DNA from 2 places in the Vibrio stylophorae genome. Region 1 is predicted to be linked to the other one. Evidence: riboswitches for the same ligand, from Rfam matches in the RefSeq annotation. Region 1 holds a riboswitch; the other holds the start of a gene.
The links. A riboswitch is a leader RNA that binds a small molecule or an ion and turns the genes downstream of it on or off. The one in region 1 is predicted to bind lysine.
Positions count from the first base shown of each region.

Region 1 (16,469 bases):
TGAGTCAAGGTGTGCTGAATAATTTATTCGGGACACAGTCTTGCGCCGATGCGGCTATTGAAGCCGCAGTGAAAACTTTTGTTCTGATTTCAACAGATAAAGCGGTTCGGCCGACCAATGCCATGGGGGCTAGTAAGCGCATGGCTGAATTGGTGTTACAGGCTAAATCAGCTGAGCAGTCAAAGACGCGTTTTACCATGGTGCGCTTTGGTAATGTGCTGGGTTCATCTGGCTCAGTCATCCCACTTTTTAAACAGCAGATTCAAAATGGTGGTCCAATTACCGTCACACACCCTGAGATTATTCGTTATTTTATGACAATTCCTGAGGCTGCTCAGTTGGTAATTCAGGCTGGCGCTATGGGAGAAGGTGGTGATGTCTTTGTGTTAGATATGGGTGAACCGGTAAAAATTGTCGATTTGGCTAAAAACTTGGTGTCTTTGTCTGGTTTGGACATTAAAGATGCCGACCACCCCTATGGCGATGTGGAGATCCAATTTACGGGATTGCGGCCAGGCGAGAAGTTATATGAAGAATTGCTCGTGGGTGAACATGAAACAACAACCATGCATCCACAAATCAAACGCGCGCACGAACCCATGCTAGCGCTTGAACAACTAGAACCATTACTTAAGAACATTTATTTGGCTTGCCGCTGTGAAGATTCAGTTGAAATACGTCGTCTGTTGGCATTGGCGCCAACGGGTTATTGTGCAGACCAAAAAATTGTAGATTGGCTTTGGCAAAATAATATTGTCGAGATCAAGTCTGCAAGAAGTTGAGATAAATTTGATGAAACAAATTCGAAAAGCAGTGATTCCAGTGGCAGGTCTTGGGACTCGAATGTTGCCCGCTACAAAGGCAATTCCCAAAGAGATGTTGCCGATTGTGGATAAGCCGTTGATTCAATATGTGGTCAATGAATGTATTGCCGCAGGGATCAAAGAAATTATTTTGGTGACCCATGCGTCTAAAAATTCCATTGAAAACCACTTTGATACCTCTTTTGAACTGGAAGCAACGCTTGAAAAGCGTGTAAAACGCCAATTACTTGATGAAGTGCAAGCGATTTGCCCTGCGGATGTCACCATCATGCATGTGCGCCAGGGGCATGCTAAGGGACTTGGTCATGCGATTTTGTGCGCGAAACCTTTAGTGGGTGATGAGCCATTTGCGGTGGTCTTGCCAGATGTCTTGCTCGATGATGCTTCCTGTGATTTGCAAAAAGATAATTTGGCGCAGATGGCTGCACTTTATCAGGATACTGGGCATAGCCAGATTTTGGTTGAGCCTGTTGCGCAAGCACTTGTTCACCAATATGGTGTTGTAGATATTCATGGCGCCGAATTATCGCCAGGCGAATCAGCACCCATGGTGGCGACGGTTGAAAAGCCAAATGCAGAAGAGGCACCATCTAATTTAGCGATTGTCGGTCGTTATGTGCTTTCAGAGAAAATCTGGCCACTACTAGCAAAAACACCTCCGGGTGCTGGTGATGAAATTCAGCTTACCGATGCGATTGATATGCTCATGGCTGAAGCGCCTGTAAATGCTTATCACATGAAAGGGGTGAGTCATGATTGCGGCAGTAAGTTTGGTTATGTGAAAGCCTTTATCGATTATGCATTGCGCCATGATGAAGTAAAAGATCGGCTACAAACCTATTTGAAGTCGTTAAATGCTTAATAAAAAGGCTTCCATTTGGAAGCCTTTTTAATTTAGTGAGGGCGATTAGATTAAGAAATCATCTAGATTCGCGCCAGCATCCAATTTTTCTTTAAGTGCTGATGGGGTACGGCCTTGGCCAGTCCAAGTTTTCTCTTCACCGTTTTCATCGATGAATTTGTATTTTGCTGGACGTGGTGCGCGTTTACCTTTGGCTTTTGGCGCAGACTCAGAGAAAAGCTCTTCTGGGTTGATGCCATCTTTTAAAAGCATTTCACGATATTGTTCTAGTTTAGCAAGGCGTTCTGCATTTGCTTCGCGCTCTGCTGCTTCAGACTCTTCACGTTCTGCAATAACAAGCGTTAATTTCTCTTGTGCCTCAACCAATTGTTCAAGTGATAGATCACGAGTTTGCGCACGCAAAGAACGTAGGTTAAGTAGAACCTTAATTGCTTCAGACATAGTTATTAATCCTATTTTATTTTCCTATGAATCAGGGGGAATACCCCTGATACAGGGATATTAGTTATTTCGATTTAAATTCTAGCAGCGCTTTTTTTAAAATAAAAGAAAACAAATGATAATGTTCAGATAGGGTTAATTTTCAACATCTTTTTTTTGCAGTGAATATGATGTTGGGAGAGACTTTACGGTTAAAATTAAATCTATCAGAAATGCTGCAAAATTTATTGCGACGAAGTTCAAGTTCGATTCGAGCAAATGTCGAACCGTGTTTGCACAAAAAAACACCTATAATGTTACATTCTTCAAAAAGAAATGGTTGCAAATGTGAGCTTTGTCATTAGAATTGGCTGCACCTAATCCAGGTAGAGGCGCACTGTCTATCAGTAGGTTTGGCGAGGTTGACCACCGATGACCCAAATTGAAAGGAGCCCGTGCCGAAGTCTATAAAGCGTCATCTTTGTAGGCTGGGGTCGTTTTTAATAGGAACGACACTGCCATAGTCAACATTCACTATGGAGCGCTACTGTTGGGGGTCCCAATTGGGGTTTTCTCATCTATCCATGTCATATGGAAACAGTAGATCTCCAACCAAATAGGTTGTACGAGAGATCATGGACATTTCCACTCACGAATATATCAACACAGTTTACTCTGTGATCCCGCCAGTCGTGGCGTTAATCCTAGTTCTATTTACCCGTCGGGTGCTGCTTTCTTTGGGCGTCGGCATTCTCTGTGGTGCATATTTTTATGCCGAAGGTGACCTTTGGGGCGCATTTAAATATCTCGATCATATTACCAGCGCGTTGTTTGTGAACGTTGATGGCGGAAATACATTTTGGAGCGATAAAGTTTCCATCCTCATTTTCCTTATCTGCCTTGGCGTGATGACTGCATTAATGACCCTTTCTGGTGGTACACGCGCATTTGCACAGTGGGCTCAACGTAAAATTAAAAACCGTCGCGGCGCGAAAATGATGTCTGCTCTTTTGGGCGTTTTCATTTTTATTGATGACTATTTTAATAGTCTTGCTGTCGGTGCAATTTCTCGTCCTGTAACAGATCAATTTAAAGTTTCTCGTGCGAAACTTGCCTATATTCTTGATTCAACAGCAGCACCAATGTGTGTAATTATGCCTGCATCAAGTTGGGGTGCCTATATTATTACGCAAATCGCAGACATTCTTGAAAAAAACCACATTCATGAGTCTAGTCCGTTAGGCACTTTTGTGACCATGATTCCAATGAACTTTTATGCCATTTTCGCATTATTAATGGTGCTTGCTGTGGCTTGGTTCCAAATTGATATTGGTCCAATGCGTCGTCATGAGCGTTTAGCACTACAAGGGACTCCTGTTGAAGCGCAGGAAGGTAAAAATCAAGAAGAGATTGAAATTAAAGAGAGTAGCCAAGGTCATGTTGCTGATTTGGTGATGCCTGTTGTGGTTCTTGTGATTGCAACCATTGGTGCCATGATGTGGACTGGCGCGCAGGCAATGGCTGCGGATGGTCGCGCATTTACTGTATTGGGTGCATTTGAAAATACCTCAGTGACAGATTCTCTTCTATATAGCGGTATCATCGGTGTATTGGCGGCGCTTGTGGGTCCACTTCGCCAGCGTCTACCTCGCGCAGAATTGGTGCATGCCATTAGCATGGGTACCAAATCTATGTTTGGTGCGATTTTGATTCTTCTGTTTGCATGGAGTATCAGTACAGTGATCGATAACCTACAAACCGGTGCTTATCTGTCTGGTTTGGTGATGGAACATAAAGTAGGTATTGCACTGATGCCGCTTATTTTCTTCACACTGTCTGGTTTTATGGCTTTTGCAACGGGGACGTCATGGGGCACCTTTGGTTTGATGCTTCCAATCGCGGGAAGCATGGCGGCGGCATCTGCGGCTAACGACCCAACAACTGCAAGCATGGTACTGCCAATGTTGGCTTCGGTACTTGCTGGCTCTGTGTTTGGTGACCACTGCTCACCAATTTCAGATACCACCATTTTGTCCTCAACCGGTGCGCGTTGCTGCCACATTGACCACGTGATGACGCAGTTGCCTTATGCACTTTCTATCGCACTTATCTCGATGATCGGTTATGGTGTGCTTGGCTTTACAGAAAGTACCTTTGCTGGCTTTATGACCTGTACGGTGCTGTTTATTGCTTGGATTGTCTTCTTGCTGATTTTCAACAAAAGACACCCAGAATTAGAAGAAGCATAATGATAACAAGGGGCCCAGCAGGGCCCTTTGTTTTAAGACCCAGAAAGAGAGAACACCTTTGGCGCAACTGTATTTCTATTACTCGGCGATGAATGCCGGTAAATCGACCACCTTGCTGCAATCTGCATTTAACTACAAAGAGCGCGGAATGAATCCGCTGGTGATGACCGCAGCGATTGATGATCGTTTTGGTCAAGGTAAAGTGGCCTCACGAATCGGCCTAGAAGCGCCTGCAGAGCTTTTTACGCCAGAGAGTGACCTCTTTGGTGATATTCAATCCTTGCACCAACAGAGCGCGATTGACTGCGTTTTAATTGATGAAGCCCAGTTTTTAACTAAGGCACAGGTTCATGCCATTACCTTGGTGGTGGATCAGCTTAATATTCCAGTACTTTGTTATGGCTTGCGCACGGATTTTCGTGGCGAGCTTTTTGAAGGTAGCCAATATTTACTGGCTTGGGCTGATAAAATGGTCGAGCTCAAGACCATTTGTCATTGTGGTCGCAAAGCCAGCCGTGTGATCCGCTTAAATGGCGAAGGCAAAGCCATTGCTGATGGCGAGCAAGTCGTGATTGGTGGGAATGAAAGTTATGTCTCTGTTTGCCGCAAACATTACTTTGAGGCGCTTGAGCAAGCATAGCCATGATTGGCTGATGTCCCATGAAAAATAAGATGAACATCAGATAAAAAGGGAGGCTATGCCTCCCTTTGTTGTTTTCGCGCGTTGCCATTGAATTTTATTTTTGATGGCGCGCTTGCAGTACCTGAATCACTTGTTCGAGATTCATCTCTTGATCTTGCAGGAGCACCAACAAATGATAGATGAGATCGGCCGATTCATTGGCGAGCTCTTCACGATCATTGACGGTTGCAGCCAGCGCCACTTCTACACCTTCTTCACCCACTTTTTGCGCCATACGCTTGGTGCCGCGAGCAAATAGGCTTGCTGTGTAAGAAGTACTCGCATTGCCGCCTTTACGGCTGGCAAGTAGGGTTTCAAGCTGATACAAAAAGGCCAACTGCGGGGTGGATGCATCGCGCTGCTCCGCCACATCAAAGCAGCTTTCGACACCGGTGTGGCAGGTCGGGCCCACAGGCATAGCAAGTACCAGCAAGGTATCTTGATCGCAATCTAGGCTGATGCTTTGCACTTGCAGATGATTGCCAGACGCTTCTCCTTTCGTCCACAGGCGATTTTTGCTGCGTGAAAAAAAGGTCACTAACTTTGTTTGCTCAGTTTTTTCCAAGGCTTCAGGGCTCATATAACCCAGCATCAACACTTTGCCGCTTACAGCATGTTGAATAATGGCGGGGATCAGCCCGTCAACTTTACGCCAGTTAATTTGTTGATTGAGTGTGCTCATGGGCGAATGGTGACTCCCTGCTCAAGTAGATATGACTTTAGCTCACCGATATTGATGATCTGTTTGTGAAAGACGGAAGCGGCAAGCGCACCGTCAGCATTGGTTTGTAAAAAAGCGTCTGCAAAGTGGGGCATAGCCCCTGCGCCGCCAGAGGCGATCAGTGGTACTTTACAGATATTGCGCATGCGTTGAAGCTGCACGAGATCGTAGCCTTGACGCACGCCATCTTGGTTCATCATATTGAGGACAATTTCACCCGCGCCGCGCTTTTGTACTTCTTTGATCCAATCTTCCGTTTGCCACTGGGTGACTTGGGTGCGCTTTTCGTCACCGGTGAATTGATAGACCTGATATTGTTGCGTTTGCGCATCAAAATAGCTATCAATGCCCACCACAATACATTGCACGCCAAATTTGTCGGCAAGGCGAGTAATGAGTGTTGGATCGGCCAGGGCGGGTGAGTTGATGGACACCTTATCGGCGCCAAAGGCGAGAATGCGCTGGGCATCCTCTGCGGTTTTAATGCCGCCTGCGACACAAAATGGAATATCGATCACTTCGGCAACGCGAGCCACCCAGCTTTTGTCGACCACACGGCCATCGCTAGAGGCGGTGATATCATAAAAGACCAGCTCATCGGCGCCTTCTTCAGCGTAGCGCGCGGCGAGCGGTACGATGTCGCCAATAACTTCGTGATTGCGAAATTGTACGCCTTTGACCACTTGGCCATCGCGTACATCAAGACAAGGAATTATGCGTTTGGCCAGCATGCCAGTGCCTCCTTCGCGGTAAACTTGCCTTCAAGTAGCGCGCGGCCAACGATGACGCCCGCCACGCCAGTGCCGACAACTGCCTTGATATCCTCAAGATCGCCAATACCGCCGGAAGATTGAAACTCAATTTGCGGATAGGCTTTGCATAGATCGATATAAAGATCGACGTTAGAGCCCTTGAGCGTGCCATCGCGCGAGATATCGGTACATAGCACATGCTTTAAACCAACCGTGAGGTAGTTTTCTAGCAGGGTTTCAATGGTCACCCCTGAATCTTGCTGCCAGCCAGAGATGGCCACCACGCGGTGCCCCTCTTTGGTGATATTGATATCCAAGGCCAGCACAATGCGCTCCGCGCCATAGGTTTCAATCCAGCCTTTCACTAAATCTGGCGATTTAACGGCGGTTGAGCCAATCACTACACGTTCAGCGCCAGCCTCGAGTAGATCTTTGACATCTTGCTCGTGGCGAATGCCGCCGCCAATTTGAATTTTTGCTGGGGTTTTTGCCAGCATTTCACGAATCAAAGGCAATTGGCGCGCATTGGTATCTTTAGCGCCAGTTAAATCTACGAGGTGCAGCCAAGTTGCGCCAGCTTCAAAGTAGGCATTAAATTGCGCCACAGGATCGGCGCTGTATTCGGTTTTTTGTGCGTAGTCACCTTGATAGAGGCGAACAACTTTACCGTCGATTAAATCAAGTGCAGGAATAATCATGTCGACTCCTCAGTCAAAGGACAGGGATAAAAAGTTAGCAAGTAGTTGAGCGCCCACTTTGCCAGAGCGCTCAGGGTGAAACTGTACGCCGTAAAAATTATTGCGACCCACAGCTGCGCTAAAAGGCTGACCATAATCGCAGCTGGCGATGGTGTAGCGCGGATCCACAGGCATGGCGTAGCTGTGCACAAAATAGAAATAGCTCTCGGGTGGGATACCTGCAAAGAGTGGATGATTATCCACAGGTGTCACTGTGTTCCAGCCCATGTGAGGCAGTGGCAAATCACCGGTTTGCATCTTACGTACTTCACCTTCGCATAGCTCAAGGCAAGTGACTTGGCTATCTCCCTCTTCTGAGAGCATCCCCAGCAGCTGCATGCCCAAACAGATCCCGAGCAGCGGTTTTTCAACGCGCTTGACCAGCTCAATTAAGTCGCGCTCAGCAAGGTTATTCATCGCTTCTTTGGCGGTGCCTACACCCGGTAATAGCAGCTTATCTGCCGCGAGTACAACCTCAGGTGCTTTGCTGATGGTGACGTCATAGCCCAAACGTTCAACAGCGTAGCGCACTGAAGCAACATTGGCGCAGCCAGTATCAATGATCACCACCTTGGTTTGAGATTGCGTCATTAGAGCACTCCTTTACTACTAGGGAGTTCGTTGCCCTCAACGCGAATGGCTTGGCGCAGAGTGCGACCAAAGCATTTAAATAGGCTTTCAACCAAGTGATGATCGTTGCTACCTGTGGCACTCAAATGCAGGGTGCAAGCTAGCGCGTCGCTTAGTGAGCGGAAAAAGTGCGGGGTCATCTCAAGTGCGTATTCACCAATGGCATCACGCGAAAATGGCGCATCAAACACGAGATAAGCTCGACCTGAGAGATCCAAAGCGCATTGCGCTAAGCATTCATCCATGGGAAGGGTAAAGCCAAAACGGCCAATACCACGCTTATCTCCCAAGGCTTGTTTGAGCGCCTCACCGAGTGCTAGAGCGGTATCTTCAACGCTGTGGTGATCATCAATATGTAAGTCACCACTTACTTGGCAGTTGAGAGAAAATCCGCCATGGGTGGCGATTTGATCTAGCATGTGGTCAAAAAATCCGATCCCAGTACTGATCGCGCTTTGTCCTGGTACATCGAGATTGACGGTGATGGCGATATCGGTTTCCTTGGTGGTGCGGCGCACCGAGGCAATGCGAGGTTGGGTGGTGAGGTCGGCCAGAATCTCTGGCCAGCCCATGCCATCGCGATTGTATTGAATGCCGCGAATGGCCATATTTTCAGCAAGCTGTAAGTCAGTTTGGCGATCACCAATCACTGCTGAGTGGCGAAAATCCACTTTACCTTGCTGTAGATAGTCTTTGACCAAGCCCAGTTTGGGTTTGCGGCAACTGCAGTTGTCGCCATCAAAGTGCGGACAGATCAACACATCATCAAAACGCACACCTTGCGACTCAAAAATCTGCATCATCAGATTGTGCGGCCCATCAAAATCGGCTTGTGGGTAGCTGTCGGTGCCCAAACCATCTTGGTTGGTGACCATCACTAAGCGATAGCCTGCATTTTGCAAAGCTAACAGTGCTGGGATCACTTGCGGCTCAAGTGCAAGCTTGTCAAATCGGTCAACTTGAAAATCAACCGGTGGCTCTTCTATTAGGGTGCCATCTCGGTCGATAAATAGAATTTTTTGTGCAGATTGGCTCATATTTTCATACCTTGAAAACCATCTTCATTCAGGCTGCGAATGATTGCAGCCTGTCCTTGAATGTTTGCTTCAACAGCAAAAAAACTTGTTTAGGCGTTGACGCACTGGGTTTGATAAAACCCTTGAATCGCAGTGAGTGTTCGCTCACATTCTTGGCGATTACCGATACTGATGCGAATGGCATCTTTGACCGGTGAGCGGCGCAAAATGATCCCTTGATGCCAGAGTGCATCAAACAGTGCGTCGCCTTGGTCAAAATGGATCAGTAGATAGTTGCCCATCCCGGTATTTACGCGAGCCTGTGGCATCGCTTCTAGCGCTTGCTTGAGCCAGTTGCGATTGTCATTGAGGGTACGCATCTCTTGGCGCATTCGCGCAAGGCCTTGGCTTGAGAGTGCCTGACAAGCGATATCGGTGACTGGCACTGGCATGGGATAGGGCGCAATGACCTTGAGCAGCATCTCAATCACATTGGGATTGGCGAGGGTAAAGCCGCAGCGCAAACCCGCCAGAGCAAAGGCTTTAGATAGGGTGCGTAGGATCACCAGATTGTCATATTGATCTAAAAGCGTTGCCATGGATTGGTCGAGACAAAAATCGATATAGGCTTCATCCACTACCACCAGTGCTTGGTTGGCGCAGGCTTGCAATATGCGCTCAATCGCTGCGCGATCAATCAGGTTGCCCGTTGGGTTATTGGGCGAGCAGATAAAAACCAGTTTGACCTGATCAAGGTTTGCCAAAATAGCGCTTTCATCGAGTTGCCAATCATCGGTGAGTGGTATCACTACTTCACCAATGCCAGCGGTTTCAGCGCAGATGCGATACATGCCATAGGTCGGCGGGCAATAGAGAATTTTTTCGCCGGCCTCACAGAAGGTGCGCACCAGTAGCTCGATCCCTTCATCGGCACCGCGCGAGACCAAGGTTTGTTCACTGCGAACGCCAGCATATTGGGCGTAGGCATCAATTAGCGGTTGCGGCTGACATTCGCTATAACGGTTGAGGCGCGCGCAGTCGATTTGATAATCGTGAACAAAGGGCGATTCATTGGCATTGAGCCAAACATCGCCACTGCCGCCGAGGCGACGCGCTGACAAATAGGGGGTTAACGCTTGTACATTTTTACGGGCAAGTTGCTCAATACTCATGCTGGCATCTCCTGCATCGCTTGATTTTTTAGCGCTTCGACGCGAATGGTTACTGCGCGTTTGTGCGCATCGAGCGTTTCAGCATCTGCGATGGTGGCGACGGTGTCTGCAATGGCCAGTAAGCCTTGCGGGCTGAGCTCTTGCACTGTCATACGTTTGCTAAAATCAGCCAAACCAAGGCTGGAGTAGGTGCGGGTATAACCATAGGTTGGCAGTACGTGGTTGGTGCCCGAGGCATAGTCACCCACGGACTCTGGCGACCAGCGACCAAGGAAGATTGAGCCTGCGTTATCTAAATCCACGAGGAGGGCGCGTGGATCTTCGGTTTGTACAATCAAGTGCTCAGGACCGTAGAGATTGGAGATGGCCACGCATTGCGCCAGACTTTCGGTTTCAATTAGCACACTTTCACTGAGCGCTTTACGGGCGATGTCGTTGCGCGACAAGGTTGCAAGTTGACGCGCCACGGCTTCACGTACGGCATTGCATTGCGCTGCACTTGGGGTAACCAAGACCACTTGCGAGTCAGGGCCGTGCTCGGCTTGGCTGAGCAAGTCAGCGGCAATAAAGTCAGGATTGGCTTTGTCATCGGCAATCACTAGCACTTCAGAGGGGCCTGCTGGCATATCAATGGCCGAGCCGTAAAAATCATTGCTCACTTGGCGTTTGGCTTCGGTTACGAAGGCGTTACCTGGGCCAAAAATCTTGTCCACTTTGCTGACGCTGTCGGTGCCATAGGCCATAGCGGCGATGGCTTGCGCGCCGCCGAGCTGGTAAACCGCATCAATATTGCAAAGTTTGGCGACATACAAAATTTCATCAGCGATGGGGGGTGGCGAGCACAACACCACGCGCTGACAACCGGCGATTTGCGCCGGAATACCAAGCATCAATACCGTTGAAGGCAGTGGCGCACTGCCGCCCGGAATATAAAGACCGACGCGGTTAATTGGGCGTGTTACTTGTTCGCAGACCACGCCCGGCTGGGTTTCAACTTGCACCACTTTCGGTTTTTGTGCTTGGTGAAATTTAGAAATATTGGCATAGGCGGCTTGCAGCGCGTGCTTCATGGTATCGCTTAAACGTGCTTCGGCAGCATCCAATTCAGTGCGGAGCAGTTCAATGCTCTCAAGATTGACACGATCAAATTTTGCAGTGAGCGCTTTAAGCGCTGCATCACCTTGGTTGCGAACTTGGCTGATCACATCTTTGACCGCCGATTCAATAGACGCGCCTTGGTTAATGGCTGGGCGAGCTAGTACAGCTTGGCGCTCATCGGCATTGAGTGCTTGCCATTGAACTTGTTTCATCGAGATTGGGGCAATGGTGGTTTCCATGATGCTTACTCCATCATCTTTTCAATTGGCAGCACCAAAATGGCGCTTGCGCCTAGGGCTTTGAGCTGTTCCATGGTTTCCCAGAACAGGTTTTCTGCACTGACGGTGTGCACGGCAACGCGCTGTTTATCGTGGGCAAGGGTGAGTACGGTTGGGTCTTCGCTGCCAGGTAGTAGGGAGATGATCTCTTCAAGGCGATCCGTTGGCGCATGCAGCATGATGTATTTCGATTCTTTGGCTTGTGTTACGCCTTGAATACGCGTGAGCAGGCGCTCGATAAGTTGCGTTTTCTCTGGGCTAAATTCACCCGCACGTTGAATCAGCGCGGCTTTAGAGCGAAAGATAGTCTCGACTTCTTTGAGGCCATTGGCCACTAGGGTTGCGCCTGTCGAAACCAGGTCACAAATGGCATCAGCCAACCCTGCGCGCGGTGCAACTTCCACTGAGCCGGTGAGCATACAGGTGCTAAATGGAATATTTTGTTCGTCCATATAGCGCTTAAGCAAGTGCGGGTAGGTGGTGGCGATGCGCTGTCCGGCCAGATCTTGCGGGCCGTTATAGTCTAAGTCTTGGTCGATGGCGATGGACAAGCGACAGCCACCAAAATCAAGGCGACGCAGTTTGACATAGTCATTGTTGACGCCAAGCGCCCTGCGATCGAGATAGACCTCTTCCAGCTCATTTTCGCCGATAAAACCGAGGTCAACTACGCCATCCATAATCAGGCCTGGAATATCATCATCACGAACCAAAAGAAGGTCGATTGGCATATTTTCAGCGTGCGCAATAAGGCGCTCACCCATCAGGTTGATTTTCACACCGCAGCGTTTAAGTAACTCTTTACATTCGGTGCTGAGGCGGCCTTTCTTTTGAATCGCAATTCTCAGGCGTTGTGTTTCCATGTGTTGATTTCCCTATGCCCTAAATTAAAAAACCCTTGGAAGAGAGCTTCCAAGGGTATCGATTGGGTTTGTCCTTTATACCACCGGAAGCTTTGTTATCTTCCAGTCAGAACGTATCCTCCCGAAAGACTACTCAGGATGATGATGGTGATGAATGACCATTGAGAGAATACGCATAATTAATCCTACTAAATCCATTAGTGGCGCGTGTTGTGAACACGCTTGCTTCACTGCTGCTTTTCATCTGTGAAAAGACTTGAGGCTTCAAATTAACCAAGTGTTGTACAGAATGCAACCCCATTCTTGATGATTTTTTATCTTTTTATTTGACGCATCAAAACTGAATTAGAATGCTGAAAATACAGGTTATGCTACTGAATTAGATATATTTTAGTTGATTATTCCGGTAATTAAATTTAGCCAGTTAAAGATAGGGTTAAATTTTAATTTCATAAAAAAACGCGCTATCTATTGAGCGCGTTTTTCAATTTATTTTATCGCTAATGACGATGAAAAATTAAAAGACCTGCTTAAAGGGTTTGACGATGACCTGTGCATAAACACCGGCATCGACATAAGGGTCTGCATCTGCCCAAGCTTGTGCGTCACTCAGAGAGTCAAATTTTGCGATCACGGTTGAGCCCGTAAAGCCAGCCTCACCCGGATTATCACTGTCAATGGCGGGCATTGGGCCAGCAACAAGCAAACGGTCTTCTGCTTTGAGCGCTTCAAGGCGTGCAAGGTGTGCTGGGCGTGCTTGCTGGCGCAATGGCAAGCTGTTGTCGATATCTTGAGAAAAAATCACGTACCACATGGTACATCTCCTTTGAGTCATTAAGTAAAGCGCTAGCGTGGAACGCGGCGCGGTTTGCCATCTTTATCGACAGCAACATAGTGGAAAATGGCGCTGCATACTTTACGGCGCTCACCAACGCGGTCGGCATGAACAGGTTTGACCCAAACTTCTAAGTCAATGGTCATGGAGCTGTTACCAATTTTGCTGCAATCGCCATAGCAGCAGACTACATCACCGACGCTCACTGGCGCGATAAATTGAATCTGGCTTACTGAGGCGGTGACAATGCGACCATGGGATATCTCTTTGGCGAGCACGCCGCCAGCTAAATCAAGCTGGGACATGATCCATCCACCAAAAATATCGCCCGCAGCATTGGTATCTGCCGGCATGGCGAGGGTGCGAAGTAATAGTTGGCCGCGAGGCACACTGTTGTCGAGGGCAATGTCTGTCATCAATATGAACTTTTATTCCGATTCGGGCGTTTTAGGCTCTTCTTCTTTAGGCATATATTTAAACATATAGACGCCTGAGAGAATGGTAAAAACAAAGGTAGCAATGAGCAAGCCAAAGACCTTGAAATTTACCCAAACGTCAGTCGGTAGATGAAACGCGATATACACGTTGAGCACGGCGCAGATAGAGAAAAATCCGGTCCAAGCCAAGTTTAAATTGCGCCAAACAAATTCAGGTAGGGTGATCTCTTTGCCAAGCATCGCTTTGACAACAGGTTTACCCATTAACTGAGAGCCTAGCAGTACCACGGCAAACAGCGCATAGACAATGGTCACTTTCCATTTAATAAAGTCTTCATCTTGTAGATAGATGGTTAAGCCACCAAACACCGCAACCATGGCAAAGGTGATGAGGTGCATTTTTTCTACTTTGCGATATTTCCACCACATAAAGGCGATCTGAAAAGGGATCGCAACAATCAGCGCCATGGTGGCAACATAGATATCGTGCGTTTTATACAGCACAAAGAAGATAATCAGAGGAATAAAGTCGATCAGTTGTTTCATGGGCTAGGCCTTCTTAATAAGTTGGCATTAGTCTACTCAAATTGTATTTTCACTCAACTCTACACTGTTAGCAGTTGTATCCTGGTCCGATTTTTCCTCTATAATCCACTCAATTCAAGGACGCACAAAAGTCGACTGCTATGATCCCGCCAAAAGCCAAACAACAGATCACCCAACTCACCGCGCACGGTATAACCCGTGAAGATGAATATTATTGGCTGCGTGATCTGGACGATGATGTCGATGTACGTCGTCATCTTGAAGCGGAAAATACCTATACCAAGCAAGTGCTTGCTCATACTCAGCTGTTGCAAGCGCAGCTTTATCAAGAGATGCGTAGCCGTATCTGCGAAGAGACACAAACCGTACCCGCGCAGTGGGGACGTTTTGTTTACTACCAGCAATATATTGAAGGGAAAGAGTATCCCATTCACTGTCGCCGCTTATTTCATGATGAGCAAGCGCCAGTGGAAGTCTTTTTGGATGAAAATGAACTCGCCGAAGGTCATCGCTATTTTGATTTAGCTGCCTTTGATATCAGCCCAGATCATCGCTGGCTTGCTTATGTAGTGGATACTGAGGGCGATGAGCGCTATCAGCTGCGCTTTATCGATTTAGACCAAAAAGTGCCTGTGGATGTGGTCATCGATGCTGTGGATGTCACCTTGGCTTGGCTCAATGACAATCAAACGCTGGCCTATGTCGAACTTGATGATAACAATCGCCCTGTAGGGGTGAAAACCCATACTTTGGGTCTGCCTGCCTGTGATGATCCTTGGCTCTATCGCGAGAAAAGCGAAGGGCAGTATTTTGTCTCCGTGGATAAAACCCAGGATGAAAAATACCTGATGATCGACTCAGGTGGTGCAGTCAGTGGCGAGTGCTATTGGCTCGATGCCAATGAGATCAACAGCAAACCGCAGCGTTTGTATCCGCGAGAAGCGGGTCATGAGTATTATTTGGATCATCATGATGGTTACTTTTATCTGCAAAGTAACCGCCATCATGCCAATTTTGGTGTGTATCGCGTGCCCGTGGCCGATCCCAATGCTGTGTGGGAGTGTGTGATTGAGCCAAGTGATCAGCGTTTGATCACCGGTTTTATCTGCTTTAAGCGCTTTTTAGCCATTAGTTATATGGAAAATGGTCTGCCCGGTATTAGCTTGCTGGTGGATTATCAAATTGAGCGTCCTTTGGCGTTTCAGCAGGCCGCCTATACCTGCGCCATTGGTGAAAACCATGCTTACGACACATTAACTCTGCGTTATGTGTACGCTTCCTTTACCACGCCGACCAGTATCTATGAGTACGATTTGGTGACCGGCGAGCATCGCTTACTCAAACAAGAGCCAGTGCCGCACTTTGATGCCAGCCAATACCAAGTGGCGCGATTGATGGCGGCCAGTGATGATGGCACCTTGATTCCAGTGAGTGTGCTGCATCATCAACAGACGGCTATTGATGGGCAGGCGCCACTGCTGCTCTATGGTTATGGTGCTTATGGCGTGAGTATCAAACCGGACTTTCATCGTAATGTGCTGTCTTTAGTAGATCGCGGTTTTATCTTTGCCATTGCCCATGTGCGTGGTGGTTCAACCATGGGGCGTCATTGGTATGAGCAGGGTAAATTTGAGTATAAACAAAATAGTTTTCTCGATTTTAATGCCTGTGCTCGATATTTAACGGCGCAAGGCTACGGCGATCGTCACGGAATCACTGCATTAGGCGGCAGTGCGGGTGGTTTGTTGGTGACGGCTGCGGCTAATTTAGCGCCGAATCTATATCGCGCTGTGGTGGCTGAAGTGCCTTTTGTCGATGTACTCACCACCATGTTGGATGAGGATTTACCGCTGACAAAATTGGAATATGAAGAGTGGGGCAATCCGCAGACGCTTGCGGCCTATCAGTGGATAGCTGCCTATTCGCCCTATGACAATATTCCAAATGGGCATTATCCAGATCTATTGCTCACCGCTGGTCTGTCGGATCCGCGCGTGACCTATTGGGAGCCGGCAAAGTTTGCCTTGCGCGCCCGCGATCGTCTTGATTCAAATGTGACTGTGTTGCTGCATACGCAGATGGAAGCAGGGCACAGCGGCGCATCAGGTCGTTTTAGTTATCTCTACGAAGAGGCGATGCAATACGCCTTTATTTTAAGTCGTTATCCTGAGCGAGAAACAATACAGACTCGCGCATCTATGGTGTCTGAGTTTTAATATAAATATATGATTTATATTATTTTTGTTTTTTCGTGATATTCTTTCATCACTCAATCAAGGAGTGTGAGTGATGATTCGAACCCTATTTTTCGGCGCCCTTTTAAGCGCCATCATAAGCCTTTCAGCAT
Region 1 is NZ_CAKLDI010000001.1:860,068-876,536, forward strand. Features, by position in the region: gene L9P36_RS03955 (polysaccharide biosynthesis protein) at 1-782, shown strand, start outside; gene galU (UTP--glucose-1-phosphate uridylyltransferase GalU) at 793-1,686, shown strand; gene L9P36_RS03965 (H-NS family histone-like protein) at 1,732-2,127, opposite strand; lysine riboswitch at 2,486-2,661, shown strand; gene L9P36_RS03970 (Na+/H+ antiporter NhaC family protein) at 2,748-4,355, shown strand; gene L9P36_RS03975 (thymidine kinase) at 4,414-4,995, shown strand; gene hisIE (bifunctional phosphoribosyl-AMP cyclohydrolase/phosphoribosyl-ATP diphosphatase HisIE) at 5,093-5,719, opposite strand; gene hisF (imidazole glycerol phosphate synthase subunit HisF) at 5,716-6,489, opposite strand; gene hisA (1-(5-phosphoribosyl)-5-[(5-phosphoribosylamino)methylideneamino]imidazole-4-carboxamide isomerase) at 6,471-7,208, opposite strand; gene hisH (imidazole glycerol phosphate synthase subunit HisH) at 7,218-7,838, opposite strand; gene hisB (bifunctional histidinol-phosphatase/imidazoleglycerol-phosphate dehydratase HisB) at 7,838-8,914, opposite strand; gene hisC (histidinol-phosphate transaminase) at 9,004-10,059, opposite strand; gene hisD (histidinol dehydrogenase) at 10,062-11,375, opposite strand; gene hisG (ATP phosphoribosyltransferase) at 11,408-12,304, opposite strand; His leader region at 12,328-12,458, opposite strand; gene L9P36_RS04020 (YciI family protein) at 12,822-13,118, opposite strand; gene yciA (acyl-CoA thioester hydrolase YciA) at 13,151-13,555, opposite strand; gene L9P36_RS04030 (septation protein A) at 13,568-14,122, opposite strand; gene L9P36_RS04035 (S9 family peptidase) at 14,263-16,338, shown strand; gene L9P36_RS04040 (tetratricopeptide repeat protein) at 16,412-16,469, shown strand, end outside.

Region 2 (16,469 bases), 490 kb from region 1:
AAGTCCGCGGAGCTCGCACCCATAATCTAAAAAATATCAGTCTTGAGCTCCCTCGCGATAAACTCATTGTGATCACCGGCCTCTCAGGCTCAGGAAAGTCCTCCTTAGCCTTTGACACCCTCTATGCCGAAGGGCAGCGCCGCTATGTGGAATCACTGTCTGCTTACGCTCGTCAATTTCTATCTTTGATGGAAAAACCCGATGTGGATCATATTGAAGGATTGTCGCCTGCGATCTCCATTGAGCAAAAATCAACCTCCCATAACCCACGCTCAACGGTGGGGACCATCACCGAAGTCTATGACTATCTTCGCTTGCTTTATGCGCGCGTCGGTGAACCTCGATGCCCAACCCACGACACGCCGCTGGCCGCACAAACCGTCAGCCAGATGGTGGATGAAGTTCTGAACTTGCCTGAAGGCAGCAAGTTGATGCTCCTTGCTCCGATTGTACGCGAGCGTAAAGGGGAGCATGTGAAAACGCTGGCCAATCTAGCCGCTCAAGGATTTATTCGTGCACGCATTGATGGTGATGTGTGCGATCTTTCCGATCCACCAAAGCTTGAGCTTCATAAAAAACATACCATCGAAGTGGTGGTGGATCGCTTTAAGGTGCGTGATGATCTTAAGCAGCGCTTGGCTGAATCTTTTGAAACGGCACTGGAGCTTTCCGGCGGCTTAGTGCATATCGCTTCCATGGAAGAGATTGAAGCGCACAACAAAATTTTCTCAGCCAATTTTGCCTGTAACCATTGTGGCTACAGTATGGCTGAGCTTGAGCCTCGCCTATTCTCCTTTAACAATCCAGCAGGCGCTTGCCCAACCTGTGATGGTTTAGGCGTTCAGCAATATTTTGATGCCAATCGTGTGGTGCAAAATGCCGAACTCAGTCTTGCTGGCGGAGCAATTCGCGGCTGGGATCAACGTAATTTCTATTATTTCCAAATGCTCAATTCACTAGCAGAGCATTATGGCTTTGATCTGCATGCGCCTTTTAATGCACTCCCGCAAAAGATTCAAAACATCATTTTGCATGGATCAGGCAATGAAGAAATTGAGTTTCGCTATGTCAATGACCGTGGTGATACCCGCGTAAAACGCCACCCCTTTGAAGGGATTTTGAATAATCTTGCTCGTCGTTATCACGACACGGAGTCCAATGCCGTCCGTGAAGAGTTAGCCAAGTATGTGTCGACCAAACCTTGCGCCAGTTGTGATGGTTCGCGTTTACGCCTCGAAGCTCGCCATGTCTTTATTGATCAAACGAACCTACCGCAAATCTGCGAAATGAGCATTCAACAGGCCATGGACTTTTTTGACTCGCTGAAATTTAGCGGGCAAAAAGCGCAAATTGCCGAAAAAGTACTGAAAGAGATTCGCGAACGCCTCTCCTTCTTGGTTAACGTCGGCCTCAATTACCTGAATCTCTCACGCAGTGCAGAGACCCTTTCTGGTGGTGAAGCACAGCGGATCCGTTTGGCAAGCCAAATTGGTGCTGGGTTGGTGGGTGTTATGTATGTTCTTGATGAGCCATCCATTGGTTTGCATCAACGTGATAACGAGCGACTACTCAAAACCTTGAATCATCTTCGTGATCTTGGCAATACCGTGGTGGTGGTTGAGCACGACGAGGATGCCATTCGCCAAGCCGACTATATCGTCGATATCGGTCCAGGTGCTGGTGTGCATGGTGGCCAAGTGGTTGCAGCGGGTGACTATCAAGCCATTATTGACACCCCAGAATCACTCACAGGCCAATATCTCAGCGGCCAACAACAGATTGAGTTACCAACTGAGCGCGTGGCCTTCGATCCCAAACGCGTTGTCACCTTAAAAGGCGCGACAGGTAATAACCTCAAAGCCGTTAATTTAACCTTACCTGTCGGCTTATTTACCTGTGTAACTGGCGTTTCTGGCTCGGGTAAATCAACCTTAATTAACGACACCTTCTTCCGTATTGCCCATCGCGATCTCAATGGTGCAACTGTCAATGAGCCGGCTCCTTATCAAGCAATTCAAGGTTTGGATCAGTTTGATAAAGTGATCGATATTGATCAAAGTCCTATTGGTCGTACGCCGCGTTCAAACCCAGCCACCTACACAGGGATCTTTACCCCAATTCGTGAACTATTTGCTGGCACGCAAGAGTCACGCGCGCGCGGCTATAAAGTAGGCCGCTTTAGCTTTAACGTGCGCGGCGGTCGCTGCGAAGCCTGTCAGGGCGATGGTGTGATCAAAGTTGAAATGCACTTCTTACCGGATGTCTATGTGCCTTGTGATAGCTGTAAAGGAAAACGCTACAACCGCGAAACACTGGAGATTCAATACAAAGGTAAATCCATCGACGATGTGCTTGAAATGACTGTCGAAGATGCACGTGAATTCTTTGACCCAGTTCCCGTAATTGCGCGAAAACTGCAAACCTTAATCGATGTCGGTTTATCTTATGTTCGCCTTGGCCAAGCCGCGACCACCCTCTCCGGTGGTGAAGCACAACGCGTTAAATTGGCGCGAGAACTATCAAAACGCGATACAGGTAAAACGCTGTATATTTTGGATGAGCCAACCACAGGTCTACATTTCCATGATATCAAGCAGCTACTGACCGTTTTGCATCGTCTGCGTGATCATGGCAATACCGTGGTGGTGATTGAGCACAACCTTGATGTTATTAAAACAGCTGATTGGATTGTGGATCTCGGCCCTGAAGGCGGCAACGGCGGTGGTGAAATTATTGCCCAAGGCACACCAGAGCAAGTGGCTCAAGTGAAAGGATCGCACACGGCGCATTTCTTAAAACCGATGTTGCACATTAAAAAATCATAACCGATGAGCAAGACACTCTATCTACAAGGAACGCAACTTGAACCCATGCAAGCCAGTGAGAAATCACTGGCTCTGCCTTTTTTCACATGTATTGCATTGTTTTACTTAGGGACCATGCATTACTTTCAACCACACTCTGGTCGTGAAGGACTTGAGTTACCTTTTAATGTGCTATCCATTCTTCCCTTTGGTTTCGCTATCGTTTTAGGGATTGCACAGGCATTCATCCGAGGCAATGTTCAGCTCAATCGCTATAGCGTAGCAATCACAAGCATCTGTTTACTGCTCTCCATCCCATTCTTCTATTCGACAACAGAATCATCATCCAGCCTACTGCGCATGGTTGGTCTTTGGAGTGGTGGTTTATTTTTTATCGCTTGGCAGCAAATTCATCTACGTCGTAAAAACGCACAATTCTGGCTCATTGTTAGCGCTGCAGTCATCGAAACACTATTCGTGTGGGGACAGCGATTATATTTCACGCCTGAACTATCTGATATGCAATACGGTATATTTGAGTACAAAGAAAGCCTCAGCGCATTTTTGCTCATCGCCGCAGTACTGTCTTGCTACCTCTATGTTCATCGTTCAACTGCATATCGCTGGTCTGATGCAGCCACGCTTCTTAGCTGCGTTTTATTCTTGAGCCTTTTGCTCGAAATCCATGCATTCAAGCAACTACTGATTTTCTGTGTGTCTCTAGCGCTACTCATCTACGGTCATTGGCAAGCCCATCGTAAAAAACGCCTCTATTTTCTAGTCACTTTGCTAGCCACTGCTTTTGTCTTCCAATTATTGCTGCAAGGTTATATTGAGCGTCTTTCACAATTCAATTGGCATGATATCTCATCACAACTCACGCTTTGGCAACAAACGTTGGTTCTCTTTCTGAAGCAGCCTTGGCTTGGTTATGGCTATGGCAACTTTGGGCAAATCATCGCTCAGCAGTATGCGGTGCAAGGCATCATGCCAACAAACATGACCCATTACCCTTCGCATCCGAATAGCGAGCTGCTCTATTGGGTGGTTGAAGGCGGCGTCATACCACTGATTGGCTGTGTTATTTTTGCTTATGTGCTGATATCACTGGCTAAATCACAACATCATAGTCAGCAAATCACTTACCTTGCGATCATCTTACCGTTATTGATGCAGTTGCTGACATCGAGCCCATTTGAAAACGCTTTACCTTATTGGCTCACCTTTCTACTCATTGTTTGCTATTTTACACCACGAAAAAGCCAGCCCTATGCCATTGCAACTTGGGCAAATAAAACGTTCAAATTTGCCATACCTGTGCTTTGCATCACGCTGAGTCTATTCGTCATCACCGCACTACATACATCAATGCAACTACATCGTATCGCTCATCATGATACGGCTCAGTCCACCTTTTTACAGCAGCACACCATCTTCAACACCAGAGCACAGCCACAGCAATATCAGGCAACCCTATATCAGCAGCAACTCGCTCTCGCAGTTACAACCAACGATTTAACTGCTGCGCGCAACTACCTGAACTGGGCGAAAAGATACACCACGCATCGTGTCGAGCTGGATCTCTACCGAGATATGTTAATAGCCTGCTATCTCCTTAAGGATGATGTTCAAATCGCGCAGATTCAGCGTGAGGCCGCAATGCTATTTCCAAACCAAGATGTGAGTATGGATGCCTCACTCAAAGCACAGATCGACCTGCGCCGTATAGAAAATCAACCAACAGAAAAATAAAGACGTTTGTGATTGTTGACAAAATAACCACAACTGTTTATCAATAGTGCATCTTCAAATCGCATGATGCGATCACTCAGAAGAGGTGCGTTACTCAGGTAGTCGTCGGGGAGACCCGCTCAAGTCCGACGATCAGGGGAGTAACGCCGAGGCCAATGCCTGCGGGACGGGCAAAGGTCGGCTACGAGGGCTGAATCCCTCGGGCTGTCACCGCCATCGGCGGTGGAGAGCTTCTGATATGGCACCCGCTTACGCCCCGCCACGTCAGCTCTCCTAACAATGGACGTTGGGAATTATCCCGCAACATGAAGTAATTACGCGGAGTTACACAAGTGAGCCCTATTACCGTAGCAAAATTCGGCGGCACCTCGGTGGCCGATTTTCAAGCCATGAGCCTCAGTGCGCAAGTGGTGGAAAACAACCCTTCAACACGTTTAGTGATTATCAGTGCCTGCTCAGGTGTTACCAACCTATTGGTCGAACTGGCCAATGGCGTTGATGCCGCCCGTCAGCAAGCACTACTTAGCCAACTGCAGCAAATTCACTACAGCATTTTGGATGATCTGCAACAAGGCGATAGCGTCAAATCTGATATTGATGCGCTACTCGATGATGTCGCTACACTGGCAAAAACAGCAGCCATGGCATCGTCAGTGCAAACCACAGATGCACTGGTTGCCTGTGGTGAATTGCTATCAACCCATATTTTTGCGCAACTGCTTCGCGAACGCGGCAATAATGCAGCGCGTTTCGATATTCGCGATGTGATGCGTACCGATGATCAATTTGGCCGCGCCCAGCCACAACTGGAAGCCATTCGCGAATTGGTACAATCCCAGCTGGCACCGCTGTGCCAACAGCAGATGATCGTATCACAAGGTTTTATAGGCCGTGATGCGCAAGGCAATACCACCACCCTAGGTCGTGGTGGTAGTGATTACAGCGCCGCGCTTCTTGCTGAAGCCATTGATGCGGGCACCCTTGAGATCTGGACCGATGTTCCGGGTATCTACACCACAGATCCCCGCATTGCCCCCAAAGCTGGCCCAATTGCAGAAATCAGCTTTAGTGAAGCCTCTGAAATGGCGAACTTCGGCGCTAAAATTTTGCACCCATCGACACTGATCCCAGCAATTCGCCAGCAAATTCCTGTCTTTGTTGGCTCATCAAAAGCGCCAGAACAAGGCGGCACTTGGGTCCGTAAATCAGCTGACAGCTCACCGCTGTTCCGCGCTTTAGCGCTGCGCAACAACCAAACCATGGTCACTTTGCACAGCCTAAATATGTTCCATGCCTACGGTTTTCTTGCTGAAGTCTTTAAGATTTTGGCCAAGCATCGCATCTCGGTCGATCTGATTACCACCTCAGAAGTAAGTGTGGCACTGACCTTAGATAAAACCGACACCAGTGGCGGCGCGCCGCAACTTCCAGCAGCAGCCCTTGAAGAGCTCTCAGAGCTATGCCGCGTTGAAGTCGAGCAAAACCTGAGCTTGGTTGCGCTGATTGGTAACCAAATGAGTCACACCAAAGGTGCCAGCAAAGCGGTATTTGAAACCCTAGAAGATCATAATATTCGAATGATTTGCTACGGTGCGAGCACCCATAACCTGTGCTTTATGGTCTCAGCCGATGAAGCCAAAGAGGTGATTCAAAAACTGCATGAAGCACTTTTTGAATAAACAACACAGCAGCAATGGTTCAAAAAAGGCGCGAATTTCGCGCCTTTTTATTGCTAAAGATGATCAAATCTTCACTGAGGAACCACAAACTTACCCGCTTACGCAGTGACTACCACTTTGCTTGCTTTAAGCTCTAAGTTAGGTGCCAACCACTTTTCAGCCGTTTCTAAATCCCAACCTTTGCGCTTAGCATAGTCTTGCAGTTGATCCTCTTGAATCTGTGCCACAGCGAAATAGCGAGACTCAGGATGAGAGAAGATCCATCCTGATACCGAAGCGCCTGGCCACATCGCATAACTTGTGGTCAGCTGCATGCCCGTATGCGCCTCAACATTGAGCAAATCCCAAATGGCCTGTTTTTCTGTATGCTCTGGACACGCAGGATAACCGGGCGCCGGACGGATCCCTTGGTAGTTTTCTCGAATGAGCTCTGCGTTACTGAGTTCCTCATCAGGACAGAAACCCCAAATTTTAGTACGCACTTCTTGATGCAAATATTCCGCAAAAGCTTCTGCCAAGCGATCGGCCACCGCCTGAATCATAATGGCGTTATAGTCATCACCCTTGGCTTTATAGGCATTGGCTAGCGCCTCTTCACCGATACCACCAGTTACCGCAAAGGCACCAATCCAATCCGCAAGTGCCGCGCTTTTCGGCGCAACATAATCACTCAAACAATAATTAGGACCGTTTCGCTTTTGTGTCTGCTGACGAAGATGATGCAAACGCACGCGACATTGCTGCCGTGACTCATCAAGATACACTTCGATATCATCATCAACGCGGTTTGCAGGGAAAATGCCGCACACCCCTTTGGCCTGCATTAAGCCTTCTTGTTCAATACGATCCAGCCATTCGTTGGCATCGGCGAATAGCTTTTGCGCCTCTTCACCCACCAGCTCATGCTGCAAAATGGCCGGATATTTGCCCGACAATGACCAGGTCATAAAGAAAGGCGTCCAATCGATATATTGACGCAAGGTTGTAACCGAGACTTGATCATAACAATGCACGCCAGGTTGCACCGGTGCTGGCGGCTGATAATTTTGCCAATCCAAAGGCACCGCATTGTCACGCGCAGCCTGCAGCGACACTGGTTTCGTGCGCGGCGTTTTACGTGCATGTTGCTCGCGCACAATCTCATATTCATCGTTAAGACGTGCAACAAAATCAGGCTTCAAATGTGGTGCTAACAGCGAGGTACAAACCCCCACAGCGCGCGATGCATTGGGCACATAAACCACAGGCTCACTATAGTTTTGCTCAATCTTCACCGCGGTATGTGCTTTTGAGGTGGTGGCCCCACCAATCATCAAGGGCAAATCAAAGCCTTGACGCTCCATCTCTTTGGCAACATGCACCATTTCATCCAAAGATGGGGTGATTAAGCCACTCAAGCCAATAATGTCCACCTGCTCCTCTTTGGCCACTTGCAGGATCTTCTCACAAGGCACCATCACCCCAAGATCGATGATCTCAAAGTTATTGCACTGCAGCACCACGCCCACAATGTTCTTACCAATGTCATGCACATCGCCTTTCACTGTGGCGAGCAAAATTTTACCGTTACTTTGCCCCGCCTGTTTTTGTGCATTGATATAGGGCTCAAGATAGGCCACCGCTTGCTTCATCACTCGCGCTGATTTAACCACCTGCGGCAAGAACATTTTGCCCTCACCGAAGAGATCGCCCACTACGTTCATGCCTGACATCAGTGGCCCTTCAATGACTTCTAAGGGTTTACTGGCTTGCGCGCGCGCGACTTCAGTATCTTCCACAATAAACTCAGTGATCCCTTTGACCAGCGCATGCTCAAGGCGCTTTTCCACGGGCCAAGTGCGCCACTCAGCAGCACTGTTATCCACCTCGTGGCCCACGGCGTTTTCACGATATTTATCGGCAATTTCAAGCAGACGTTCCGTGCCATCATCACGACGATTGAGCACCACATCTTCAACGGCTTCACGCAATTCATCAGGCACATTGTCATAGATCTCAAGCTGACCTGCGTTGACGATCCCCATATCCATACCGTTTTTAAAACAGTGGTAGAGGAATACCGCATGAATGGCTTCGCGCACGTAGTTATTGCCGCGAAAGGAGAAGGACACGTTAGAGACGCCGCCTGAAATCATCGCATGCGGCAGCTCGCGTTTGATATCCGCCACAGCCTCAATAAAATCAACCGCGTAATTATTGTGCTCCTCAATCCCCGTCGCGACGGCAAAGATATTGGGGTCAAAGATGATATCTTCTGGCGGAAAACCAACCTTCTCCACCAACAGATGATAAGCGCGGCGACAGATTTCAATCTTGCGCTCACGGGTATCGGCTTGTCCCACCTCATCAAAAGCCATGACGATCACCGCAGCGCCATAACGACGAACCAGCTTAGCTTGATGAAGGAATTTCTCTTCCCCCTCTTTGAGCGAGATGGAGTTCACGATTCCCTTGCCTTGAATGCACTTTAAACCCGCCTCAATCACTTCCCATTTTGAGGAGTCGACCATCACCGGCACTTTGGCAATTTCAGGCTCAGAGGCACAAAGATTGAGAAAACGCTGCATGCATGCCAACGCATCCAGCATCCCTTCATCCATATTGATGTCGATGATCTGCGCGCCATTTTCCACCTGCTGCTGCGCAACCTCTAAGGCCTCATCATATTTTTCCTCTTTGATCAGTCGCTTAAATCGAGCTGAGCCCGTCACGTTGGTTCGTTCACCGACATTCACAAACAAGGTTTCAGGTAAAATAGTCAGCGGCTCAAGTCCAGAGAGACGACAAGCCACTTGCAGCTGAGGTTTAGCGCGCGGCGTCACACCTTCAACCGCTTCGGCCATAGCGGCAATATGCTCAGGCGTGGTACCACAGCAGCCCCCCACCATATTTAAAAAGCCAGATTGCGCCCACTCGGCAATATGCTCCGCCATATCTTCTGGTGACAAATCGTATTCACCAAAGGCGTTGGGTAAACCTGCGTTGGGATGGGCGGATACAGCACATTCGCTGATGCGCGATAATTCTTCCACATAGGGACGCAGCTCATCAGGGCCCAAGGCACAGTTCAAACCAAAGGAGATGGGGTTAACGTGGCGCAGCGCATTATAAAAAGCTTCTGTGGTTTGACCGGAAAGTGTGCGCCCCGAGGCATCGGTAATGGTGCCAGAGATCATCACCGGCAAGCTGTAACCTAAGGATTCAAAGACCGAGTCAATCGCAAATGCAGCGGCTTTAGCATTGAGAGTATCAAAGATGGTTTCAATCAAAATGATATCAGCGCCGCCTTCAATGAGCGCTTCAGTGGACTCCATGTAAGCCGTCACTAACTGATCAAAACTGACATTGCGGTAACCAGGGTCATTCACATCCGGTGAAATCGAACAGGTTCGGTTGGTAGGACCTAATACGCCAGCAACATAGCGTGGTTTATTTGGCGTTTCAGCACTCCACTGATCAGCCAATCGACGTGCAATGGTCGCCGCTTGCAGGTTAATTTCACGACTGAGCGATTGCATCTCATAATCAGCCATGGCAATGGTGGTGGCATTAAAGGTATTGGTTTCAATAATGTCCGCACCCGCAGCTAAATAAGCATCATGGATATCAGCAATGATCTTAGGCTGAGTGAGCACTAACAAATCATTGTTGCCTTTGACGTCGCAATGCCAATTCGCAAAGCGCTCACCACGGTAGTCAGATTCACTGAGGCTATAGCCTTGGATCATGGTGCCCATACCACCATCAATCAAAAGAATTCGTTGCTTCAGTTGTGCTTCGATTTGTTGTTTGATTCTACTTCCTGTCACGAGACCGCCCCATCCTTGTTGCGCTGATTTATCCATGATTCAAGCACAGCTTGATTTGTTCTTCATCCTACCATAGTCAATATAGAAATCTAGACGTCCATATCCGTTCGACGCAATCGTTTATATTACAAATGTTGCGACGGCGTTATAAAACCGTTTGATCTTTGACAAGTCGAGGCTGACAATTATATCCATACAACCATTGTGTGCTTGGAGCACCCAACATGTCTGTCTATTACACCCTTTGCTTCCTGTCCGCAGCGGCGATGATGATTGCCTTTATCAATCATAAAATCGGCCGCATGCAAACCACTATTGCCATCACCGCAGGTGCGCTGATCCTATCTCTTGGAATCGTTATCGCCGGCCAACAAGGTTGGTTCCAACTCAATCAAGTAGCCAAGCAGACCATTGAGAGCATCAACTTTAACGAGTTCCTGCTCAATGGTGTGCTGGGCTTTTTGCTTTTTGCTGGCGGTCTTGGCATTCGTCTGCCCAATATGGCGGATCAAAAGTGGGAGATCACTTTGCTGGCACTTGGTGCCACCATCATCTCTACCGTCGTCATCGGCCTTGGTTTATTTGGCATTTGCTGGCTTATCGGCATTCCACTGAATCTCATCTACTGCTTGCTATTTGGCGCACTGATCTCGCCAACAGACCCGATTGCAGTGCTGGCGATTGTGAAAAAAATGAATGCGCCTAAACGCATATCTAGCCAAATTGAAGGTGAATCTCTGTTTAACGACGGCTTTGGCTTAGTCATTTTTGTCACCCTTTACACCTTGGCCTTTAGCTCAGAATCACTCACAGTCATGCATGTGGCTGGCATCTTCTTACAAGAAGCCATTGGCGGCATTGTCTTTGGTTTCTTGCTCGGTCTCATTTTCCACTACCTCATTAGTGCCACCGATGACCACTCCATGGAGCTGTTGCTGACCATTGGTGTTCCAACGGCAGGTTACGCACTCGCCAACACCATTGGCGTTTCTGGCCCGCTCGCCATGGTGGTTTCAGGGATCATGATTGGTAACTGGACCCGCTATGTCGGCTTTTCAAAAGAGAGTGAACAGCATCTGGATCACTTCTGGGAATTGGTCGATGAGTTCCTCAACGGCGTGCTGTTCCTGCTCATTGGTCTCACCATGCTGCTCTTCACCTTCCATGCTGAAGACTGGATTTTGATGTTCTTGGCCATTCCTTTAGTTCTTGCTGCGCGCTGGATCAGTGTGCGCGCCACCTACGTTGGTTTTAATCGCTTCCGTAGCTACAACCCGCTCTCTGTGCCAATTTTGACTTGGGGTGGTTTGCGTGGCGGTTTGGCGCTGGCCATGGCGATGACCATTCCAGCCGGAATTATGGTGATCCCTGACAAACACATCGATGTTCGTGAAATCATGCTGGTGATGACTTACTCCGTGGTGGTTTTCTCCATTTTGGTACAAGGCTCCACCATCACCCCAATGATTCGCAAAGCCAATGCTATTGAAGCAGAGCGCGAAGCAGCACTCGCAGAAGCGCAAGCCAATGCGCAAACTGCTGGTGAAGGTAAAGCTTCAGAGTAACGCGCTAAGCATTGCCAATGAACGCACTCGCGACTCACTGGCATTTGGTAATAAAAAAGCTGCTCATGGAGCAGCTTTTTTGATCGTCGTGATTTAGTCCTGACTATCATCATCCTTGGTGAAATTAGCCTCGGAAAAGTGATTCAAATCATAGGGCGTTTGCTGATAGACGCAGTAATTAAGCCAATTGGAAAACAGCAGGTGCCCATGACTGCGCCAGCTTGCTCGCGGTGGCTGATTAGGGTCATTGTCAGGATAGTAATTCACCGGAATCATAGGCTCCATCCCTTCACCAACATCACGCACATATTCATTATGCAGGGTCAGTGCATCGTATTCGGGGTGACCCGTAACAAAGACATTGCGCTTGTCTTTGGTCGCCGCGAGATAAACCCCCGCGTCTTCTGAGCTGGCCAAAATATCGAGATCCGTATGCTCGGCCAAATACTCAGTTGAGAAATCGGCAAAGCGGGAATGCGGCGCCAGAAAATAATCATCAAAACCACGTAGTAGCGGGTGACATAGATGATGCGTACGGTGCTGATACACCCCAGACAATTTTACTTTTCGCGTGCGCTTTGGCAGATCATAAAAGAGCTTTAACGCCGCTTGTGCCGCCCAGCAAACAAACAGCGTTGAGGTCACATGCTGACGCGCCCAGCTCATAATGGTCTGCAAGTGATCCCAGTAGATCACATCCTCAAATTGCACCAAACCCAACGGCGCACCGGTAATGATCAAACCATCGTAATTTTTGTCCTGAATCATCTCAAACTGACGGTAAAAGGTATTGAGATGCTCAGTCGGGGTGTTCTTGCTCGGACGATTATCAATACGCAGCAGCTCAACATCAATCTGTAATGGAGAGTTGGAGAGTAGACGTAAAAATTGTGTTTCTGTCTCGATCTTTTTGGGCATCAGATTCAGCAGTAACACCTTGAGCGGACGAATATTTTGACTCATGGCGCGGCTTTGCGTCATGACGAAGATGTTTTCTTTACGCAGCGTTCCTGCTGCAGGCAATTGATCAGGAATATTGATCGGCACGGCAGACTCCTTTCCATGCATAGTAGACATCCAGACTTCCAGATGTTATCCCGCAGCCTGTTGAATGTCGAGCAACAAATGTACAAAAAAAGAAAATGAAATTTTTTCGCAATCAATCTCATTTGTTATAACATAACAAAACTTAGACAAGGGAGTGTGTTGTGGTTTTAAATCGGTGGCGTCAAATCTGCTGTGCTCTGATAGTGCTTGCGATCCTTGCGAGTACTTGTCACCTGCATGATGCTGCCAGTCTCGACCATTCAACCCATTGCCAAATTTGCCATCAGCTGATTTATGCACCACCCAGCCCAGTGAGCACGATTCTGGTGTGCCTTCAGCACTGGCTCCCGACACCTTTTTTACTGATCATTCCGATTGTTGCACTAGCACTTGCGCCTCGTGCTCGCGCGCCACCTTCATTGCCACCAAATTGCCATATTTCTCATCTATCTTAAAAGAAACAGTTTGGAATCAATACAATGAATAAATTTATCACCACCAGCGCCACCCTTGCGCTTTGCTTAAGTGCGCCCTTTGTTTATGCCCAAAAACACACTGAGAATATGCTGCAGCACCAAGCGCATGTCCATGGCCAAGTGCAACTCAATATTGCACAAGATGAAGGTGAACTGCTGATTGAAGTGGTCGCACCGGGCAGCGATGTGGTTGGCTTTGAACATGCGCCCAGCAATGCAGAACAAGCCGCGAAATTAAGCGCTGCGATTGCGCAGTTAGAGCAAGCTAATTCGCTTTGGCAACTGCCAAACAATGCGCAATGCAAACTCAACGACGTCACCGTAGAAACCCATGGCATGGCCCCTGATGCTGCAGATGATCATACCGACCATCATGACCATGCTCAGCACAAAGATCATGACGCCCATGAACACCATGGTGACAAACATAGCGACAAACATGATGACAAGCATGACCACGCTGATCACCACGCGCATGATCATGACCAGAGTCAGGCGGATCAACATGGCGAGTTTCATGCTAATTACCACTATCAATGCAGCAATCCAAAAGCCTTAAATCAACTTGATGTGCGTTGGTTTACCTATTTCCCACAAAGCCAAACCCTACAAGTCGCTTGGCTTAGCGCTCAAGGACAAACCGCACTCACCCTCAAAGCCAGTGACGGTAAAAGCCAGTCCATCTCTCACCCATAATGCAGGACGCCAAGGCGAAAGCCTTGGCGATATTGGATGTCCTTACTCACGCTTAATGAAGTGCACTTTCGCTGGTCAAAGCAGGATGAATGGCTATTAAAATTGCCGCGCTTTGAGCTCAACGCTGGCGATCGCGTTTTTTTACGTGGCCCAAGCGGCTGTGGTAAATCAACTTTGCTTAGTTTAATTGCAGGTTTTCTATCGCCAGAACAGGGGTGCATCAAGCTGCTCAATGCCCCCTTTTCGGCGCAAAAAGCCAGTCAGCGCGATCAACTGCGCGCCGATCATATGGGCTATGTTTTTCAAATGTTTAATCTGCTGCCCTACCTTTCAGTGATTGATAATGTGCGGCTACCCCTGCAATTTTCCAAGCGCCGACGTCAGCGCCTTGAAAAACCAGCGCAGCAAGCTGCTGAAGATCTGCTTAAAGGCTTAGGATTACCGCTTAAAATGGCTCATCGACCCGTTCATCAACTAAGTATCGGTCAGCAGCAACGAGTCGCCGTGGCGCGCGCACTGATTGGCTCACCAGAGCTGATCATTGCCGATGAGCCGACCTCCGCGCTAGATCATGCTAATCGCGATAGCTTTATGAAGCTATTGCTAGAACAGGTGGCACAAACCGATACTGGCTTGCTCTTTGTCAGTCACGATCCGACGCTAGCCAAGCATTTTGATCATCACTATGCATTGCCGGAACTTAATCAAGCACAGCAGGAGAGCACGCAATGAATATGTTGCTACTCGCTTGGCAAAGTCTGAGCAATCGCCGGCTCACGGCGATCCTCACTATTTTCAGCATCGCTATTTCAGTGGCACTGCTGCTGGGCGTTTCACAGGTTCGCGAACAAACCAAACAAAGCTTTACGCGCACTGTATCGGGCACTGATCTCATCGTTGGCGCGCGCTCTAGCCAAGTGAATTTATTGCTCTACAGCGTGTTTCGCATTGGCAATGCCACCAATAATATTGACTGGCAAAGCTATCAAATGGTGAAAAACCATCGCGCTGTCAAATGGACCATTCCGCTGTCACTGGGCGATTCCCATCGCGGTTTTCGCGTACTTGGCACCAATCAGAATTACTTTACCTACCTGCGCTACGGAAAAAAACAACCGCTAAGCTTTGCCAAAGGTTGGCCATTTCAAGGATTGTTTGAAACCGTCATTGGCGCCGAAGTGGCGCAAAAATTGGGCTATCAGGTAGGCGATCACATCATCATTGCCCATGGCATTAGCGATCAAGCCTTTAACCGTCACGACAATCTGCCCTTTACCATTGTTGGCATTCTCAACCCAACGGGTACCCCGGTCGATAAAAGCGTGCATGTCTCGCTAGAGGCCATCGAGGCGATTCATGTCGGTTGGCAAAGCGGCGCAAAAATCGGCCAAACGCCTAGCCAAAGTGAGCTAGCCAATCATCCATTTCAACCCAAACAGCTCACCGCTGTGATGGTGGGATTAAACAGCCGGGTTCAAGCCTTTGCCCTGCAGCGTCAGCTCAATCAATATCGCGGCGAAGCGCTCAGCGCTATTTTGCCGGGAGTTGCACTGCAAGAGCTGTGGCAGATGATGAACATTGCAGAAAAAGCGCTGACCATGGTCTCGGTCTTTGTGGTGATTGCGGGGCTGCTTGGTATGCTCACCAGCATGCTCACCAGCCTCAATGAAAGACGGCGAGAAATGGCCATTTTGCGCGCCATGGGTGCTCGCCCGAAACACATCTACTGGCTTTTATGCAGTGAAGCGCTGCTTCTCAGTACCCTTGGTATCGCCCTTGGTATTGCTCTGCTGATGCTCACCATCACAGGACTCTCACCTTGGGTGCTCAATCAATTTGGTCTTGCCTTAAGCACGCAGTGGCCCACGCAAACTGAGTGGCTGATTTTATTGGTCGTCCTGATCATTGGCACTTTGGTCGGCCTCATTCCAGCCCGACGCGCCTATCGCCAATCGCTCGCCGATGGCATGAATATTCGTTTATAGGAGAACAGCCATGCACAGATTATGGCTTGCGATTTGTTTACTGTTTTCAACCACGGTCTCCGCAGAAGAGTTGCTGCTTGATTGGATCGATTTAATCCCTGAAAAAGAGCGCAACCAAGTGATCGCCATGCCGATGATCGATCATGAAGGGGAAGCGCAACAATCTTTGGTTGGCGACGTGCGCACCGAGCTTAATGGCAGTGAGGTGAAGATTCCCGGCTTTGTGATCCCCTTAGAAGGCGACGATCAGGTCGTGACTGAATTTTTGTTGGTGCCCTATTTTGGCGCCTGTATTCATGTGCCGCCACCACCACCGAATCAAATCGTTTATGTGAAATTTGCCAAGGGCGCGCCCCTACAAGAGCTGTGGGATGTGGTCTACGTTACCGGTATTTTAAAAACAGAACATATCAGCAGTGAGCTAGCAGAAGTAGCTTATATACTAGAGGGCAATGCCGTACTTCCCTATGACGAGTATTAAATGAGCGGTTGAAATGAAATAAAAGGGAAGCGTTTAGAGAATAAAACTGCGGTTGCATTGCGGCTATCCCCACCGCTGCAACCCAGTTTTTATCTGTGGTGACTTAATGGAACAGCGATTACATTGAGCCTGTACGAACGAGAATATATCCCAGCGAAAACAGTACAGCGCAATA
Region 2 is NZ_CAKLDI010000001.1:372,883-389,351, reverse strand. Features, by position in the region: gene uvrA (excinuclease ABC subunit UvrA) at 1-2,825, shown strand, start outside; gene L9P36_RS01830 (O-antigen ligase family protein) at 2,829-4,556, shown strand; lysine riboswitch at 4,629-4,797, shown strand; gene lysC (lysine-sensitive aspartokinase 3) at 4,946-6,235, shown strand; gene metH (methionine synthase) at 6,334-10,044, opposite strand; gene L9P36_RS01815 (cation:proton antiporter) at 10,269-11,609, shown strand; gene metA (homoserine O-acetyltransferase MetA) at 11,703-12,656, opposite strand; gene L9P36_RS01805 (hypothetical protein) at 12,702-13,010, opposite strand; gene zrgA (zinc uptake protein ZrgA) at 13,136-13,828, shown strand; gene L9P36_RS01795 (ABC transporter ATP-binding protein) at 13,865-14,560, shown strand; gene L9P36_RS01790 (ABC transporter permease) at 14,557-15,813, shown strand; gene L9P36_RS01785 (DUF3299 domain-containing protein) at 15,824-16,294, shown strand.
Region 2: linked by a shared signal. The riboswitch ahead of lysC (lysine-sensitive aspartokinase 3) and the one ahead of L9P36_RS03970 (Na+/H+ antiporter NhaC family protein) in region 1 are both predicted to bind lysine.